3 regions of the Myceligenerans crystallogenes genome follow, and region 3 is predicted to be linked to each of the others. Evidence: riboswitches for the same ligand, from Rfam matches in the RefSeq annotation. Region 3 holds a riboswitch; each other region holds the start of a gene.

Region 1 (4,933 bases), on a different contig from region 3:
GACAAGGGCAGCATCGTCGCGAACGGATCGGCCGAGGCACTGGCGCGCCAGATGGCCCAGGGCGCGGAGGTGCGCTGGACGATCGCGGGCGAACGGCACGTGCACGCGGTCACCGAAGGCGACCCGACGGGCTTCGTCCGCGGGTTGCTCGCGCGGGAGCCGGACGTGGTGGACCTGGAGGTGCGGCACGCGAGTCTCGAGGACACCTACATGGCGCTGGTGCACCGCGCCGAGACGGGGCAGGCGGAGTCCGGCGGTGATCGACCGGAGACGCCCGGCCAGGCGGGCGGGACGCCCGCCGAGGGCGCGAGCAGTGAGATCGAGGAGGTGCGCTCATGACGACGACGACCAACGAACAGCGCTGGGTGGCCGTGCGCGCGGGGCTGGTGCGCGGCTGGCTGGAGACCAAGCAGTCGTTCCGGGAGCCCGGGGACGTCCTCTGGTACTTCCTGATGCCGGCGATCTTCGCCGTGGTGCTGCTCTTCATGCGGGGCAACACCGTGCCCGGCATGAACTTCGAGCTCGGCGCCATGGTGCTGCCGAGCATCGTCGGGATGTCGATCGGGTTCGGCGGGATGACCGGGCCCGCGGGCACGATCGCCACCGACCGCGAGGACGGCACCCTGCTGCGGGCCAAGGCCACGCCCAACGGCATGATCGGCTACATGTTCGGCAAGATCGTGTTGTTCGGCGCGACGACGCTGATGAGTCTCGCCCTGCTCGTCATCCCGGGGTTCACGGTGGCGGGTGACCTGCGGTTCGACGCCCGCACCTGGGTGCTGCTCGCGGTGATCTTCGTGGTCGGCATGCTGGCGACCGTTCCGATCGGCATCGCCCTCGGCTCGCTGTTCAAGACCGCGCAGCAGACCGGCCTGCTCATGCTCGGCTCGATGGTGCTGCTGACGGTGTCGGGCATCTTCTACCCGATCACCGCGCTGCCCGTCTGGCTGCAGTGGCTCGGCCAGGCGTTCCCCTACTACTGGCTGGGGCTCGGGGCGCGCTCGGCGCTGCTCCCGGCGGAGATGGCCGCGGCCGAGATCGGCGGGTCGTGGCGCACCCTGGAGATGTTCGGCGTGCTCGGCGTGTGGATCGTGCTGGGCCTGATCCTCGCCCCGATCGTGCTGCGGCGGATGACCCGGCGCGCGTCGGGGGCAGCGGTCGCCGCGGCCAGGGACCGCGTCATGGCTCAGGGGTGGTGAGCGGTGGGCGAGACCACGTCCGACGTCGTCCACAACCGCATCGCGATGCTCCGCGCCGAACGGGGCATCTCGCGGCGCGAGCTGGCCGAGGCACTGGGCGTGCACTACCAGACGGTCGGCTATCTGGAACGAGGTGAGTACAGCCCGTCGCTCCACCTGGCCCTGCGCATCGCCGAGTACTTCGGTGTCGCGGTCGAGGTGATCTTCAGTACCCGTCCTTTCCGGCGCCTGGGGGAATGACGCCGGCCGGACGGCCGTTCGTGCCGGGCCGGACCCGGCCGGTGACGAGCCGGCGAGTGCGTGGGACCGAACGGGACGCCCGCGTCCCGTGCGTGCGCCCGCGCGCTCGTCAGGCTCCGTCGTCGCCCGGGTTCGGGGTTGCGGGGTGGTTGAGCACGGTGACCGTGCCGTCGTCCTCGACACGGAGGCGGCGCGGGTCGCCGTCGGCCAGTTCGAGGGCGGATTCCAGGAGCACGGGATGGACGGAGTCCCACCTGGGCGGTAGCCAGTGGTGCGTGCGCAAGGCGTCGAGAACTGGTCCGGGGGGTACGCGCTGCACTGTCATATCGTCCACGGCGTCATATCCTCGCAGGTCAGATGGCGTGTTGCGAACCGGGGAAGGGCGATCCGCACATGGTGGGGCGGAACGCTTGACGCCCGGATGCTGACATGTTGTAACGTAAGCGGCGATCCCACGGGTGCCCTCGCAGGGGCTGAGATCGGGCTGTCGCGGCCCGGACCGTCGAACCTGATTCCGGCTCATACCGGCGTAGGAAGTAGGAGAGTGATGACCAGCATCCCTTCGCGCGCGCTCACGTACGACGTCGACCAGGCCACCGGCCTGAGGATTCCCGTCACCGAGATCACCCTCGCACCGTCTCCCGACGGCACGGCGAACCCCCCGCTGCGTGTCTACCGCACCGACGGCCCGGCCTGCGACCCGAACGAGGGCCTCCCCGCGGGCCGCACGGACTGGATCGTCGGGCGCGGTGACACCGAGGAGTACGCGGGCCGCCCGCCCGCGGAGGCCGACGACGGCCGCCGCAGGCGCGCGGCCGAGGACGAGTGGAAGGGCACCCGCCGCCCGCCCCGCCGTGCCCTGCCCGGCCGCACGATCACCCAGATGCACTACGCCCGCAAGGGCGAGATCACCCCGGAGATGCGGTTCGTCGCGCTCCGGGAGGGCTGCGACGCCGAGCTCGTCCGCTCCGAGGTCGCCGCGGGCCGCGCCATCATCCCGAACAACGTCAACCACCCCGAGTCCGAGCCGATGATCATCGGCAAGGCCTTCACGGTGAAGGTCAACGCGAACATCGGGAACTCGGCCGTCCACAGCTCGGTCGCCGAGGAGGTCGAGAAGCTCCAGTGGGCCACCCGCTGGGGCGCCGACACGGTGATGGACCTGTCCACCGGCGACGCGATCCACACCACCCGCGAGTGGATCCTGCGCAACTCGCCCGTCCCCATCGGCACCGTGCCGATCTACCAGGCCCTCGAGAAGGTCAACGGCGACGCCAACACGCTGACCTGGGAGATCTATCGCGACACGGTGATCGAGCAGTGCGAGCAGGGCGTGGACTACATGACCGTCCACGCGGGCGTGCTGCTGCGCTACGTCCCGCTCACCGCGGACCGCGTGACGGGCATCGTCTCCCGCGGCGGCTCGATCATGGCGGGCTGGTGCCTCGCCCACCACCAGGAGAACTTCACCTACACCCACTTCGACGAGCTCTGCGAGATCTTCGCGGCGTACGACGTCGCGTTCTCCCTCGGCGACGGCCTGCGCCCCGGCTCCGTCGCGGACGCCAACGACGCCGCCCAGTTCGCCGAGCTCGACACCCTCGCCGAGCTGACCAGCCGCGCCTGGGAGCACGACGTGCAGGTGATGGTGGAGGGCCCGGGCCACGTCCCGCTGCACCTGGTGCGGGAGAACGTGGAGCGTCAGCAGGAGCTCTGCCAGGGTGCCCCCTTCTACACGCTCGGCCCGCTGGTGACCGACATCGCCCCCGGCTACGACCACATCACCTCCGCCATCGGCGCCGCCGAGATCGCCCGCTACGGCACCGCGATGCTCTGCTACGTCACGCCCAAGGAGCACCTCGGCCTGCCGAACCGGGACGACGTCCGCACCGGCGTCGTCACCTACAAGATCGCCGCGCACGCGGCGGACATCGCCAAGGGCCACCCCGGCGCGCGCGACCGCGACGACGCCCTGAGCAAGGCCCGCTTCGAGTTCCGCTGGCGCGACCAGTTCGCCCTCTCGCTCGACCCGGAGCTCGCGCAGGAGTACCACGACGAGACCCTCCCCGCGGAGGCGGCCAAGACCGCCCACTTCTGCTCGATGTGCGGCCCGAAGTTCTGCTCCATGCGCATCTCGCAGGACATCCGCGACGAGTTCGGCGGCGCGGCCGCCCAGCAGGCGATCGCCGGCGCCGCCGTACCCGACGACGTCGCGGCAGCCCTCACCCCGGCCGAGGCCCGTGCCGGCATGGCCGCCAAGTCCGAGGAATTCCTCGCCGCGGGCGGCACGGTCTACCTCCCGGACCCCAAGGTCGGCTCACCCGGCTGACCGACCAGCACAGGGCCGACGCCGTCCCGGCGGCGTCGGCCCTGTGCGACAGGTCCCGCCCCGTGCCGCGCGACGGGACTCCCGGCGGGCACCATCAGGGCGCAGGCAGCGGACCGGACCCGATCCACAGCTTCGGGGGGCGTCACCACCCGGTGTCGAACGGCACTCCGTACACGGTGGCGTAGACGGCGACTCCGACACCGATCCCGAGGAGTATCAGGATCATCGCCGGACTCCCGGCCGGGACCCGGCGCCGGCCGAGGTCGAGAACAGCAGATTCTGGGGCATGCAGTCATCCTGGCCTGTCGCCATGCAATTTGACCAGGAAAGTAGCCCACCTCATCGCGCCTCCGGGCCGGGCGCGTGCGACAGCACCGCGTCCAGCAGCCGCACCGCCGCCTCCTTCTCCAGCGGCGAGTTGTACGACCCGCACTTCGGCGACTGCACGCACGACGGGCACCCGTCGGCGCAGTCGCACCGCGCGATCACGTCCCGGGTCGCCCGCAGCCATGTCGCCCCCAGCTCGAACCCCCGCTCGGCGAACCCGGCCCCGCCGGGAAAGGCGTCGTACACGAACACCGTCGCCTCGCCGGTGTCGGCGTGGAGCTCGGTGGACACCCCGCCCAGATCCCACCGGTCGCACGTGGCCAGCAGGGGCAGCATCCCGATCGACGCGTGCTCGGCCGCGTGCAGCGCCCCGGGCGCCTCCTCGGCGGACACGCCCGCGGCCCGCAGCACGAACTCCGGCACGGACCACCACACCGCCACGGTCCCGAGCGTCCGTTCCGGCAGGTCGAGCGCCTGGGTGCCGAGCGTCTGCAGGTCCGGCAGCCGCCGCCGCTGATAGCTCACCACCTGACTCGTCACCTCGACGGGCCCGAGCCCCCAGGTGATCGGCCCCCACTCGCGCGACACGATCCGCCGGTCGTCCCCGTCCCCGCCGCCGTTCCGGTCTCCGCCCTCGGCCACGGCGCTCTCACCCGGACCGCCCTCCCCGGCACCCACCGCCGTTCCAGCCGAGGCCGCTCCCGCGCCCGCGCCGTCGTCGTACCCCTCGATCGCCACCTCCATCACCTCACGCGACCACGTCCCGTAGTCGACGTCGTGCCGCACGACGACGGCCGTGTGGTCCGTCAGGTCCAGGTGATCCACCACATAGGTCACC
Region 2 (4,933 bases), on a different contig from region 3:
GTTTGAGGTGGGGCCCGCGTACGACAAGGTCGGCTGGCACACGTCGGACACCCACCCCCTGACCTTCACCGACGTGCGCGTCCCGCACTCGGCGATGCTGGGGGAGCAGGGCCGCGGCTACGCGAACTTCCTGCGGGCGCTGGACGAGGGCCGGGTCGCGTTCGCGGCGCTGTGCGCGGGGGCGGCGCTCGGCTGCTACGAGCAGGCGCTGGCCCGGGCCAAGGAGCGCAAGGTGTTCGGGGAACCCATCGGGCACAACCAGCACGTCGCGTTCATGCTGGGCCGCATGCAGGCCCGCGCCCACAGCGCCCGCCTGGCCTGGATGGACGCCGCGCAGAAGCTGGTCGCGGGCGTCCCGTTCAAGGCGGAGGCGTCGCTCGCCAAGCTCATCGGGTCGGAGGCCGCGATGGCCAACGCGCACGACGCGTCCCAGATCTGGGGCGGGTACGGTTTCCTCAACGAGAACGCCGTCGCGCGGCACTACCGCGACGCGAAGGTGCTCGAGATCGGCGAGGGAACCACGGAGGTGCAGCTGATGGTGCTGGCGCGGGAGATGGGGCTGGCATGAGCGGGCGGGAGTTCCTGGCGCGCGGCCGGTACTTCGACGAGCTGGAGCCCGGGGACCGCTACCTGCACCGCCCGGGCCGCACCGCCACGGAGGCCGACGACGTGCTGTTCACCACGCTGACCATGAACGGCCAGCCGCTGCACCTCGACGCCGCCTGGGCCGCGACCCAGCCGTTCGGGCAGCGCCTCGTGAACTCCCTGTGGACGCTGTCCACGCTGGTGGGCCTGTCCACGTGGCAGGTCACGGCGGGCACGCTCGTGGCCAACCTCGGCTTCGAGCAGGTCACGTTCCCCGCGCCGGTCTTCCACGGCGACACGCTGTACGGCGAGACGATCGTGCAGGCCAAGCGACCCTCGGGGTCCCGCCCCGGCCAGGGGATCGTGACGCTGGAGCACGTCGGGCGCAACCAGGACGACGTCGTCGTCGCGCGCGCGGTGCGCAACGGCCTGTTCTGGACGCGGGCCGGGCACGAGGCGGCCGAACCGTCGCGCACGGACGGCGCGGGCTCGTGATCCCCGGACCCGCCCTCCTGTTCTGCCCGGCGGACCGGCCCGACCGGTTCGCCAAGGCCGCGTCCCGGGCGGACGGCGTCATCCTCGATCTCGAGGACGCCGTCGCGCCCGGGGCGCGGCCCGCCGCGCGCGACGCGCTGAGGTCCGACGCCGCCGCGGGCGCCCTCGACCCCGAGCGCACCGTCGTGCGGGTCAACCCGCCCGGGACCCGCGATCACGCCGCCGACCTGGCCGCCGTGCGGGCCACGCCATTCCGCACGCTGATGGTCGCCAAGGCCGACGCGGGCCTGCCCGCGCTCGACGGGTTCCGGGTCATCGCCCTGTGCGAGACGGCCGCGGGTGTCGTCGAGGCGCCCGCCCTGGCGCACCGGGACGAGGTGATCGCGCTGATGTGGGGCGCGGAGGACCTGGTCGCGTCGCTCGGCGGCACCTCCAGCCGCTTCGGGCCGGGCGAGCGCGCGCGGGGGGAGTACCGCGACGTCGCCCGCACGGCCCGGGCCCACGTGCTGCTCGCGGCGGGCGCCGCGGGCAAACCGGCGATCGACGCCGTCCACCTCGACATCGACGACCTGGACGGCCTGCGCGCCGAGGCGGCCGACGCCGTCGCGTCCGGCTTCGCGGCCACGGCCTGCATCCACCCGAAGCACGTGCCGGTGATCCGCGCCGCGTACGCGCCGAGCGGCGAGGAGATCGCGCGCGCGAGCCGCATCCTCGCCGCGGCCGGGGCGGCGGGCGGTTCCGCCCCCGGCGGCACGGGGGTCTTCACGCTCGACGGCGTCATGATCGACGAGCCGGTGCTGCGCCATGCCCGCGCCGTCCTGGACCGGGCCGGTGTGACCCACCCGACATCCCGCTGAGCCGGACTTTTCTCGACAAGTCAGGCCGTGGCCCCGTAAGCTGGGAAAGAAATCGACACGGGGTGCTTCCTTCGTGGCAGCTGAGAACATACCCGTCGAACCTGACCCAGCTCGTACCGGCGGAGGGAATGTCGAGATGAGTGCTTTGCATGGACGCAAGGTGCCGCGCGTGTTGTCGATCGCGGGCTCGGACCCGTCCGGCGGCGCGGGGATCCAGGCGGACCTGAAGTCCATCGCCGCGCACTGCGGCTACGGGATGGCCGTGATCACCGCGCTGACGGCGCAGAACACCCAGGGCGTGCGGGGCGTGCACGCGCCGCCGGCGGAGTTCGTCACCCAGCAGCTCGACGCGGTCAGCGACGACATCGCCGTCGACGCGGTCAAGATCGGCATGCTGGGCACCGCCGGGGTGGCCGACGCGGTCGGGGCGTGGCTGCGGCGGGTCCGCCCGCCGGTCGTCGTGATCGACCCGGTCATGATCTCCACCTCGGGCGACCGGCTGCTGGAGCCCGCGGCGGAGGCGGCGCTGCGCGACCTGATCTCGCTGGCCGACCTCGTCACCCCGAACATCCCGGAGCTGGCCGCCCTGACCGGCGCGGCCGAGGCCGTGACCTGGACCGAGGTCGTGGCGCAGGCGCGCCAGGTCGCCCACGAGCACGACGTGCTCGTGCTGGCCAAGGGGGGCCACCTCATGGCGTCGGACACGCCGGACGCGCTCGTCTCGGCCGCGGGCGAGGAGGCCAGGGTCAGCGGGCCGCGGCTCGTGGCGACCAGCACGCACGGCACGGGCTGCTCCCTGTCGTCGGCGATGGCGACGCTGCGCGTGACGACGGGCTCGTGGCCGGAGTCGCTGCGCCGCGCGACGACCTGGCTGCGCGCGGCGATCGCGCGGGGGGAGAGCCTGGGCGTCGGCTCGCGCGGCGGGCACGGGCCGGTGGACCACCTGGGCATGCTGTGGGACGCGGCGGGCGTCAAGCCGTACGCGCTGGAGGCGTGAGGCCCGGGCGGCGGGCGGTCACGTCACCGGCCGGCGCCCGGCTGTCACACGAGCAGCGCGACGACGGCGACCAGCAGCGCCACCCCGGCGCCGCCCCACGCGACGAGGACCTCCCGCCGGGCCCGCTCCCGCACGTCCTGCAGGGTCCGGTGCAGCGCCGAGATCTCCTCGGCGGCGGCGCTCAGCTCGCCGAGCGCGGCGGTCACGTTCCTGCTCGCGGCGGCGGCGTCGGTGCGCGCGGCGTGGGCCTCGCTCATCGCCCGCTCGGCGGTGATCGCCGCCTGCGACGCCGCGCCCGCGGCCTGCGCGGCGGCGGCCTCGGCCGCCTCGGCCGCGCGCCGCAGGTTCTTCTTGTCGCGGGACTCGGCCGAGTCCGGCGCGACCGGCGCGTGCACCATCGCCGACCCGCCGACCCGCGCGTTCTCGGACCCCGCCGGGTCGGACATCCCGGCGTCGACGGTCGGCTGGGCGACCGTCGAGACCCCGGCGCCGTCCGGGCCCTCGCCGGGCACGTCCGCCCGGGACAGCTGCGCCTGCACCCCCGCCTTGAGATCGGACAGGAGGGGCCGCGGGTCCCAGGCCTTGCGGGCCTGCCTCGGTGTCGCGTGCCGGGGTGAGTCGTCCAGGGGCGCCATGGCCAGAAAGGTACCAGCGCCGGGCCCGGCGGCGAACCCCTCCCGAGGTCAGGGCAGGAAAGCCAGCCCGATCGCCGCCAGCGCGCACACCACCCCGATGACGGCCACGACCATGGCCGTGCCCGCCTTCCTCGCCGCCGTCTGCGCGGCCTCCCGCGCCGCCGAGGCCGCCGAGGCCGCGGATCCCGCGCCGGCCGCGGCCTCGCGGGCGGTTTCCAGGGATTCCTCGAGGGACGCGGTGAGCCGGGCGATCTCGTCGCGCTGGGCGGTGAGGTCGTCGCGGAGCTCGCCGGTCGCCGCGGAGCTCGTGGCGGAGTTCTCGGCCGCGGTCCGTTCGGCGACGTCGAGCCGCGCGGTGGCGGCCCGCGCGCCCTCGGCGGCCGCGGACGCCTCGGTGCGCAGGGCCTCGATGCCCTGGCGCGCCTCGGCGGCCGAGTCGGCGGCCTCGTTGGCCCGGGCGCGGACCAGGGCGATGTCCTCGCCGGTGCGCCGGTCGAGCTCGTCGAGCCGGGCCAGCAGCTGGGCGGCGGCATCGCCGCCGGCCGCGCCGAGGTCGCGCCTGCCGGAGTCGAGGAACGCGTCGGCCCAGGTCCGGCGCTTCTTCCCGCCCTTGGCGGTGCGCTGCTCGTCGGCCCCGCGTGACGCGGCGGCCTCCGCGGCGGCCCGCACGTGCGGCGGGATGTCGACGGCGGGGGCGGGGTACTCGTCGGGGTCGCCGGCGTCGGGATCGGCGTCGGCCCCGTCGCGGGTGCCGCCCGTGGCGGTGCTCGTGCTGCCGCTCGCACCGCTGCTCACACCGCTGCCCGCTCCGCTGCTCTCCGACTCGGGGATCTTGATCGGTGCGGTCAGCAGCGCGCGCAGTCGCTCGATGCGGTCGCTGTCCTCGCCGGCGCCGTTGCCCGCGGGGGCCGGAGCCGCGTCGTTCTCCGTGTCGTCAGATGTGATCTGGCGCTCGTCGCTCATAGGCGAAACGTACCGATCTGGGGTTCTGTACGCGACATATTCGGCGTCGTGTCGCCGAAATCGTGTCCGGACCGTGCTGCGTCCCGCGGGCCCGCGGCGTCCGGCAGGCGTCCGGAACATGGGTCCGTGGTTGGAGAAGGACGAAGCGTCGGCTAATTTAGGTCAGGCAAGCCTTACTTAATTGCCTGCCCCTTCACCGTCGACCCACCCGAGGAGCCTCTCGCATGTCCTCACCCCTGCCCGCCGCGGCCACCGGCCTGCGCTCCGCCGCGGCGCCGTCGTCGCCCGAGCCACCTCGAGCGACATCCGGTGTGACATCCGCCGTGACGCCCGGTGCGACCTCGGGTGCGACGCCCGGTGCGACACCCGCTCCGACACCCCGCGACGGGGACGAGCGCGCG
Region 3 (4,933 bases):
GGCGTACCAGAGCCGGATCGCGGAGGTCGCGCCCGAGCTGCCCGAGGCCGCCCGGGCCTCCCTGACCGCCACGTACGGCGCGGTCACGGAGGGCGCGGTGCCGCCCGAGGCGGCGGAGTCGCTGCTGGCCGCCGCGAACGTCGCGTTCGTCGACGCGATGCACACCACGGCGTACGTCTCGGCGGCGGTCGCGCTGCTCGGGATGATCGTCGTCGGGCGGTACTTCTCCGGCAGGCCGTCGCGGGACGACGACGGCGCGCGGGCGGGCGCGGACGTGTCGGCCGTCCCGGCGGGCGAACGGCAGGCGAAAATGGTCCGATGACCTCCACGTCCCCGGAAGCGGAGAACTCCGCGGCCGTCCCCGCGCCCGTCGTCGGGCGTCCGCGCAGCACGGCGGCGAGCAACGCGATCCTCGCCGCCGTGCTCGACCTCGTGGCCGAGCACGGCTCGATGCGCGCGATCACCGTCGAGGCGGTCGCGGCGCGCGCGGGCACGTCCAAGACCACGATCTACCGGCGCTGGGCCACCAAGGAGGAGCTGGTCGCCGCCGCGGTCGAGAGCATCAAGGCGCCGCCGGCGTTCGAGCTGCCGCACGAGTCGGTGCGCGACGACCTGATCCGCATGCTCAAGGCCGTCCGCACCGACGTCTCGCCCCGGGAGCGCCGGATCCTGCGCTGCATCATGATCGACTCCGAGGACAACCCGGAGCTCGCCGCGCAGCAGGAGCGCCTGATGACGGAGCGCCGCCGGGCCGGGATCGAGCTCGTGCGGTACTGGATCGAGCGGGGCGAGCTGCGCGCCGACCTCGATCCGATGCTCGTCGCCGCGGGGCTGGTCAGCCCGCTGCTGACGATCCAGATCTACGGCCACTACCCGCACCTGCGCACGCCCGATCTCGCCGAGCGCCTCGTCGACCAGATCCTGACGGGCATCGGGACGCGGTAGCCTTCCTGCGACCGTTCCCGGACAATTCAGGAGGCTGCCGCAGTGACCGGAGAAGTGACCGCCGAAGACGACCTGACCGCCACGTTCACCGAGTTCGACGGCGACGGCGACGGCCACATCACCGTCGACGAGTTCCGCCAGGCGATGGCCAAGAAGGGCGAGGACGTCTCCAAGGACGACCTCACCTCGATCTTCGTCCACGCCGATGGCGACGGTGACGGCAAGATCAACCTCGCGGAGTTCACCGAGGCCTGGAACGCCTGACCTCAGGCCTCGTCGAGGCGGCGGCGCAGGGCCGCCGCCGCGGCGCCCGGATCGGCCGCCCGCGTGATCGCGCGGACGACGACGACGCGGCGGGCGCCCGCCTCCAGGACCTGGTCGAGGCGGGTGGGCCCGGCGTCGTCGTCCCGCGTGACGTCGTCGATGCCGCCGATCGCGAACCACGGCGTCGCGGGCTTCGTGTCCGCGACCTCCCGCAGCAGGCCGAGGCCGACGGCGGGGCGGCCGGGCTTGGTCGGGGTGGACCAGAGCGGGCCGACGCAGAAGTAGTCCACCCGGGGATCCGCCTCGGCCGCCATCGCCTCGCCGAACGCGTGCGTCGACCGGCCGAGCGCCGGGCCCTCGCCGAGCAGGGCGGTGACCTGGGCGGGGGAGAGGTCGTCCTGCCCCATGTGCACGGCGGGCGCGCCGGTCAGGCCCGCGACGTCGGCGCGGTCGTTGACCGCCCACAGCGCCCCGTGCTCGGCCGCGACCCGCGCCACGAGCGCCTGCAGCTCGATCTCCCGCGCGGCGTCGAGCGACTTGTCCCGCAGCTGCACGACGTCGACCCCGTTCCCGAGCACGGCGTGCAGGAAGGCCGCGAGGTCACCGGACGCCTCCCGGGCGTCGGTGCACAGGTACAGCCGGGCGTCGGCGAGCCGCGTTCTGGGATCCACGGCACCGGAGTCTAGGCGCGACCGGCCCGCGGGCCCGGGGCGTGACCACCCCGCGCCCGCGCCGCCCGCGTCCGGAACCACGCCGGATGCGAGTTATGGTTGCTGCACACACATGCACGGGAGCCCCGCCGCGGGGCTGAGAGGGCGCAGGCGCGCCGACCGTCGAACCTGATCCGGGTCATGCCGGCGAAGGGAGCAAGCAATGGGACACGGTCGTGCGCCCGGCGTCGTCGTCGTGGGCGCGGGGATCATCGGACTTGCCGCCGCCTGGCGGGCGCTGGACGCCGGGGCGACGGTCACGGTGCTCGATCCGGCGCCGGGGGCCGGGGCGACGCATGCCGCCGCCGGAATGCTCGGGCCGACGATGGAAGCCGACTTCGGGGAACGGGACCTCGCGCGGTTCGGCGCCCGGAGCGTCCGGCTCTGGCCGGAGTTCGCGGCAGTCCTGGAACGAGCCGCGGGCCTCCCGCCGGGAGCCCTCGGCCTGGACGCCTCGGGAACGCTGGCGGTCGCCTTCGACGCCGACGACGCCGCCCTGCTCCGCCGCCGCCTGGCTCTCCACCGCGACCTCGGCCTGGGCTCCCGCGAGATCCCGGTCGCCGAGGCCCGCGACCGCGAACCCTCCCTCGGCCCGCGCATCGCGGCCGCGGCCTGGATCCCGGGCGATCACCAGGTCGATCCCCGGGCCGTCCACCGGGCCCTGCTCCGGGTGGTCACCGCCCACCCGGACGCGACGCTCGTCACCCGCGCGGTCGCTTCTCTCCGCCGCACCGCTGTTCCGGGCGTCATCCCCGATCCGGGCGCAGCCTCGACCCCGCGAGGTGGTGCCTCAGGTCCCGGGGTACTGCTCTCCGAGGGCTCTGCCCCGGATCGGGAGGCACTACCGCGCGAGCGAATTCCTTTCCTCGCGATGGACGGCACCGCCTCGCGGCCGGAGGCACTATCTCGCGAGCGCGTGGCCGGGGTCGTGGACGAGGACGGGGACGGGGTCGAGCATCCCGTCGGCCCTGCCCGGGCGTCCGAAGCCCCACCTCGCGAGCGCGTGGCCGGGGTGGTGGACGAGGACGGGGTCGAGCATCCCGCCGACGTCGTCGTCCTCGCCGCCGGGTACGCGAGCGCGGGGTTGTACGGGGGAGCGGCGACGCGGGCCGTGCCCGGGACGACGCTGCGGCTCGAGGCCGACGCCGCGGCCGGGCCTTCCGTCGTGGTGCGCGGCACCGTCCAGGGCCGGTCCGTCTATGTGGTCCCGCGGGCGGCCCGGGGCGACGGGCGGCGGGAGATCGTCGTCGGCGCGTCGTCCGACGAGCGGGACGCCACCACGCGGACCCGCGCCGGGGACGTGTTCGCGCTGCTGCGCGACGCGCGGGCGCTGCTGCCCGGCCTGGACGAGGCCGACCTGATCGAGACCACCACCCGGTCGCGGCCGGCGACCCCGGACAACCTGCCGCTGATCGGTATGGCCGAGCCCGGGCTGTTCCTGGCGACCGGGCACCACCGCAACGGCATCCTCCTGACCCCGCACACGGCCGCCGTCGTCGGCCGGCACCTTGCCCGGCTGTTCGAGAACCCCGCCCCGCACGAAGGAGCATTCGCATGACCGCCGAACCGAGCGCCGTCGTGAACGGCGAAGCCAGCGCCGTCGTGAACGGCCTGCCTTACCCCCTCGAGGGTCCGCTGCCCGTCGCCGAGCTGGTCGGCCGGCTGCTGCCCGAGGTCGTCGTCGACGGCGTGCCGCAGGGCGTCGCCGTCGCCGTGGACGACGCCGTCGTGCCGCGCGGCGCCTGGGAGCGCACCGAGATCCGGCCCGGCATGCGGGTCGAGGTCGTCACCGCCGTCCAGGGAGGCTGACCATGGAACCAACATCGCACCTCACCGGCACCCTGCCCGGCGACGCCGCGAGGCACCCGGCCGGCGCGACCGGCACGCCCGCCGACGCGACCGGGAGGCCGGCTGGCGCGACCGGGACGTCCGCTGGCGCGACCGGCGCGACCGGCGCGTCGGCCGGCGTGACCGGGACACCCCTGACCATCGCCGGGGTCGAGCTCGGCTCGCGGCTCGTCATGGGGACCGGGGGAGCGTCGAGCCTGCTGGCGCTCGCGGACGCGCTGACGGCGTCGGGCACGAAACTGACCACCGTTGCGATGCGGCGCGTAGCGCGGCCCGCGCCGGGCGGGCCCGCGCCCGGCGGTGCGTCGGCCGGAGGCGACACCTCCGTGTGGGCCATGCTCGACCGCCTCGGCATCCGCGCCCTGCCCAACACCGCGGGCTGCTTCACGGTCCGCGAGGCCGTCCTGACCGCGCAGCTCGCACGCGAGGCGTGCGGCACGGACTGGGTCAAGCTGGAGGTCATCGCCGACGACGTCACGCTCCTCCCGGACCCGATCGGCCTCGTCGAGGCGGCGCGGACCCTGGTCGCCGACGGCTTCACCGTCCTGCCCTACACCAACGACGACCCGGTCACCGCCCGCCATCTCGCCGACGCGGGCTGCGCGGCCGTCATGCCGCTCGGCTCGCCCATCGGCTCCGGGCTGGGCATCGCGAACCCGCGCAACATCGAGGCGATCGCCGCGGAGTCGCCCGTCCCGGTCATCCTCGACGCGGGGATCGGCACGGCGTCGGACGCGGCGCTCGCGATGGAGCTCGGCTGCGACGGCGTCCTCCTGGCCACCGCCGTGACGCGCGCGGCGGACCCGGTCCGCATGGCCCGCGCGATGCGCCTGGCCGTCGAGGCCGGGTACGACGCGGCCCGCGCGGGCCGCATGCCCCGCCGCGAGCAGGCCCTGGCCAGCTCCCCCCCGGAGGGCCGCATCGCCCCGGCCAACAACCTGGACCTGGCCCTGTGACCCCCGACCGCCGCCCGGCTGGCCCGACGGCCACGGCCCAGGTGTCGACCATGTCATCTCGTACGGTGGGAACGCGACCATCGAACGAGATGACATGGTCGCAGGGCTCGCTTCCGCCTCTCGTCGAGGCCGGCCCCGCCATGAGTCACCAGGAGGTGGTGCGGTATGCGCGGCATCTTGCGTTGCCCGGGATCGGGGTGGAGGGGCAGC

Evidence for each region. Region 3 has a riboswitch for thiamine pyrophosphate ahead of ABD208_RS15140 (FAD-dependent oxidoreductase). Riboswitches for the same ligand answer to the same signal wherever they lie in the genome.
Region 1: another riboswitch for thiamine pyrophosphate. It lies ahead of thiC (phosphomethylpyrimidine synthase ThiC); the one in region 3 lies ahead of ABD208_RS15140 (FAD-dependent oxidoreductase).
Region 2: another riboswitch for thiamine pyrophosphate. It lies ahead of thiD (bifunctional hydroxymethylpyrimidine kinase/phosphomethylpyrimidine kinase); the one in region 3 lies ahead of ABD208_RS15140 (FAD-dependent oxidoreductase).

What each region holds. Positions count from the first base shown of each region.
Region 1 is NZ_BAAANL010000001.1:31,232-36,164, forward strand. It holds gene ABD208_RS00155 (ABC transporter ATP-binding protein) at 1-339, shown strand, start outside; gene ABD208_RS00160 (ABC transporter permease) at 336-1,199, shown strand; gene ABD208_RS00165 (helix-turn-helix transcriptional regulator) at 1,203-1,439, shown strand; gene ABD208_RS00170 (hypothetical protein) at 1,549-1,773, opposite strand; TPP riboswitch at 1,886-1,992, shown strand; gene thiC (phosphomethylpyrimidine synthase ThiC) at 1,987-3,768, shown strand; gene ABD208_RS00180 (DEAD/DEAH box helicase) at 4,108-4,933, opposite strand, start outside.
Region 2 is NZ_BAAANL010000002.1:318,084-323,016, reverse strand. It holds gene ABD208_RS06185 (acyl-CoA dehydrogenase family protein) at 1-568, shown strand, start outside; gene ABD208_RS06180 (MaoC family dehydratase) at 565-1,080, shown strand; gene ABD208_RS06175 (HpcH/HpaI aldolase/citrate lyase family protein) at 1,077-1,937, shown strand; TPP riboswitch at 1,986-2,083, shown strand; gene thiD (bifunctional hydroxymethylpyrimidine kinase/phosphomethylpyrimidine kinase) at 2,074-2,934, shown strand; gene ABD208_RS06165 (hypothetical protein) at 2,979-3,569, opposite strand; gene ABD208_RS06160 (hypothetical protein) at 3,618-4,532, opposite strand; gene ABD208_RS06155 (pyridoxal phosphate-dependent decarboxylase family protein) at 4,757-4,933, shown strand, end outside.
Region 3 is NZ_BAAANL010000006.1:111,922-116,854, reverse strand. It holds gene ABD208_RS15160 (MFS transporter) at 1-322, shown strand, start outside; gene ABD208_RS15155 (TetR/AcrR family transcriptional regulator) at 319-945, shown strand; gene ABD208_RS15150 (EF-hand domain-containing protein) at 988-1,209, shown strand; gene thiE (thiamine phosphate synthase) at 1,212-1,880, opposite strand; TPP riboswitch at 1,987-2,092, shown strand; gene ABD208_RS15140 (FAD-dependent oxidoreductase) at 2,083-3,477, shown strand; gene thiS (sulfur carrier protein ThiS) at 3,474-3,728, shown strand; gene ABD208_RS15130 (thiazole synthase) at 3,731-4,723, shown strand; gene ABD208_RS15125 (ThiF family adenylyltransferase) at 4,813-4,933, shown strand, end outside.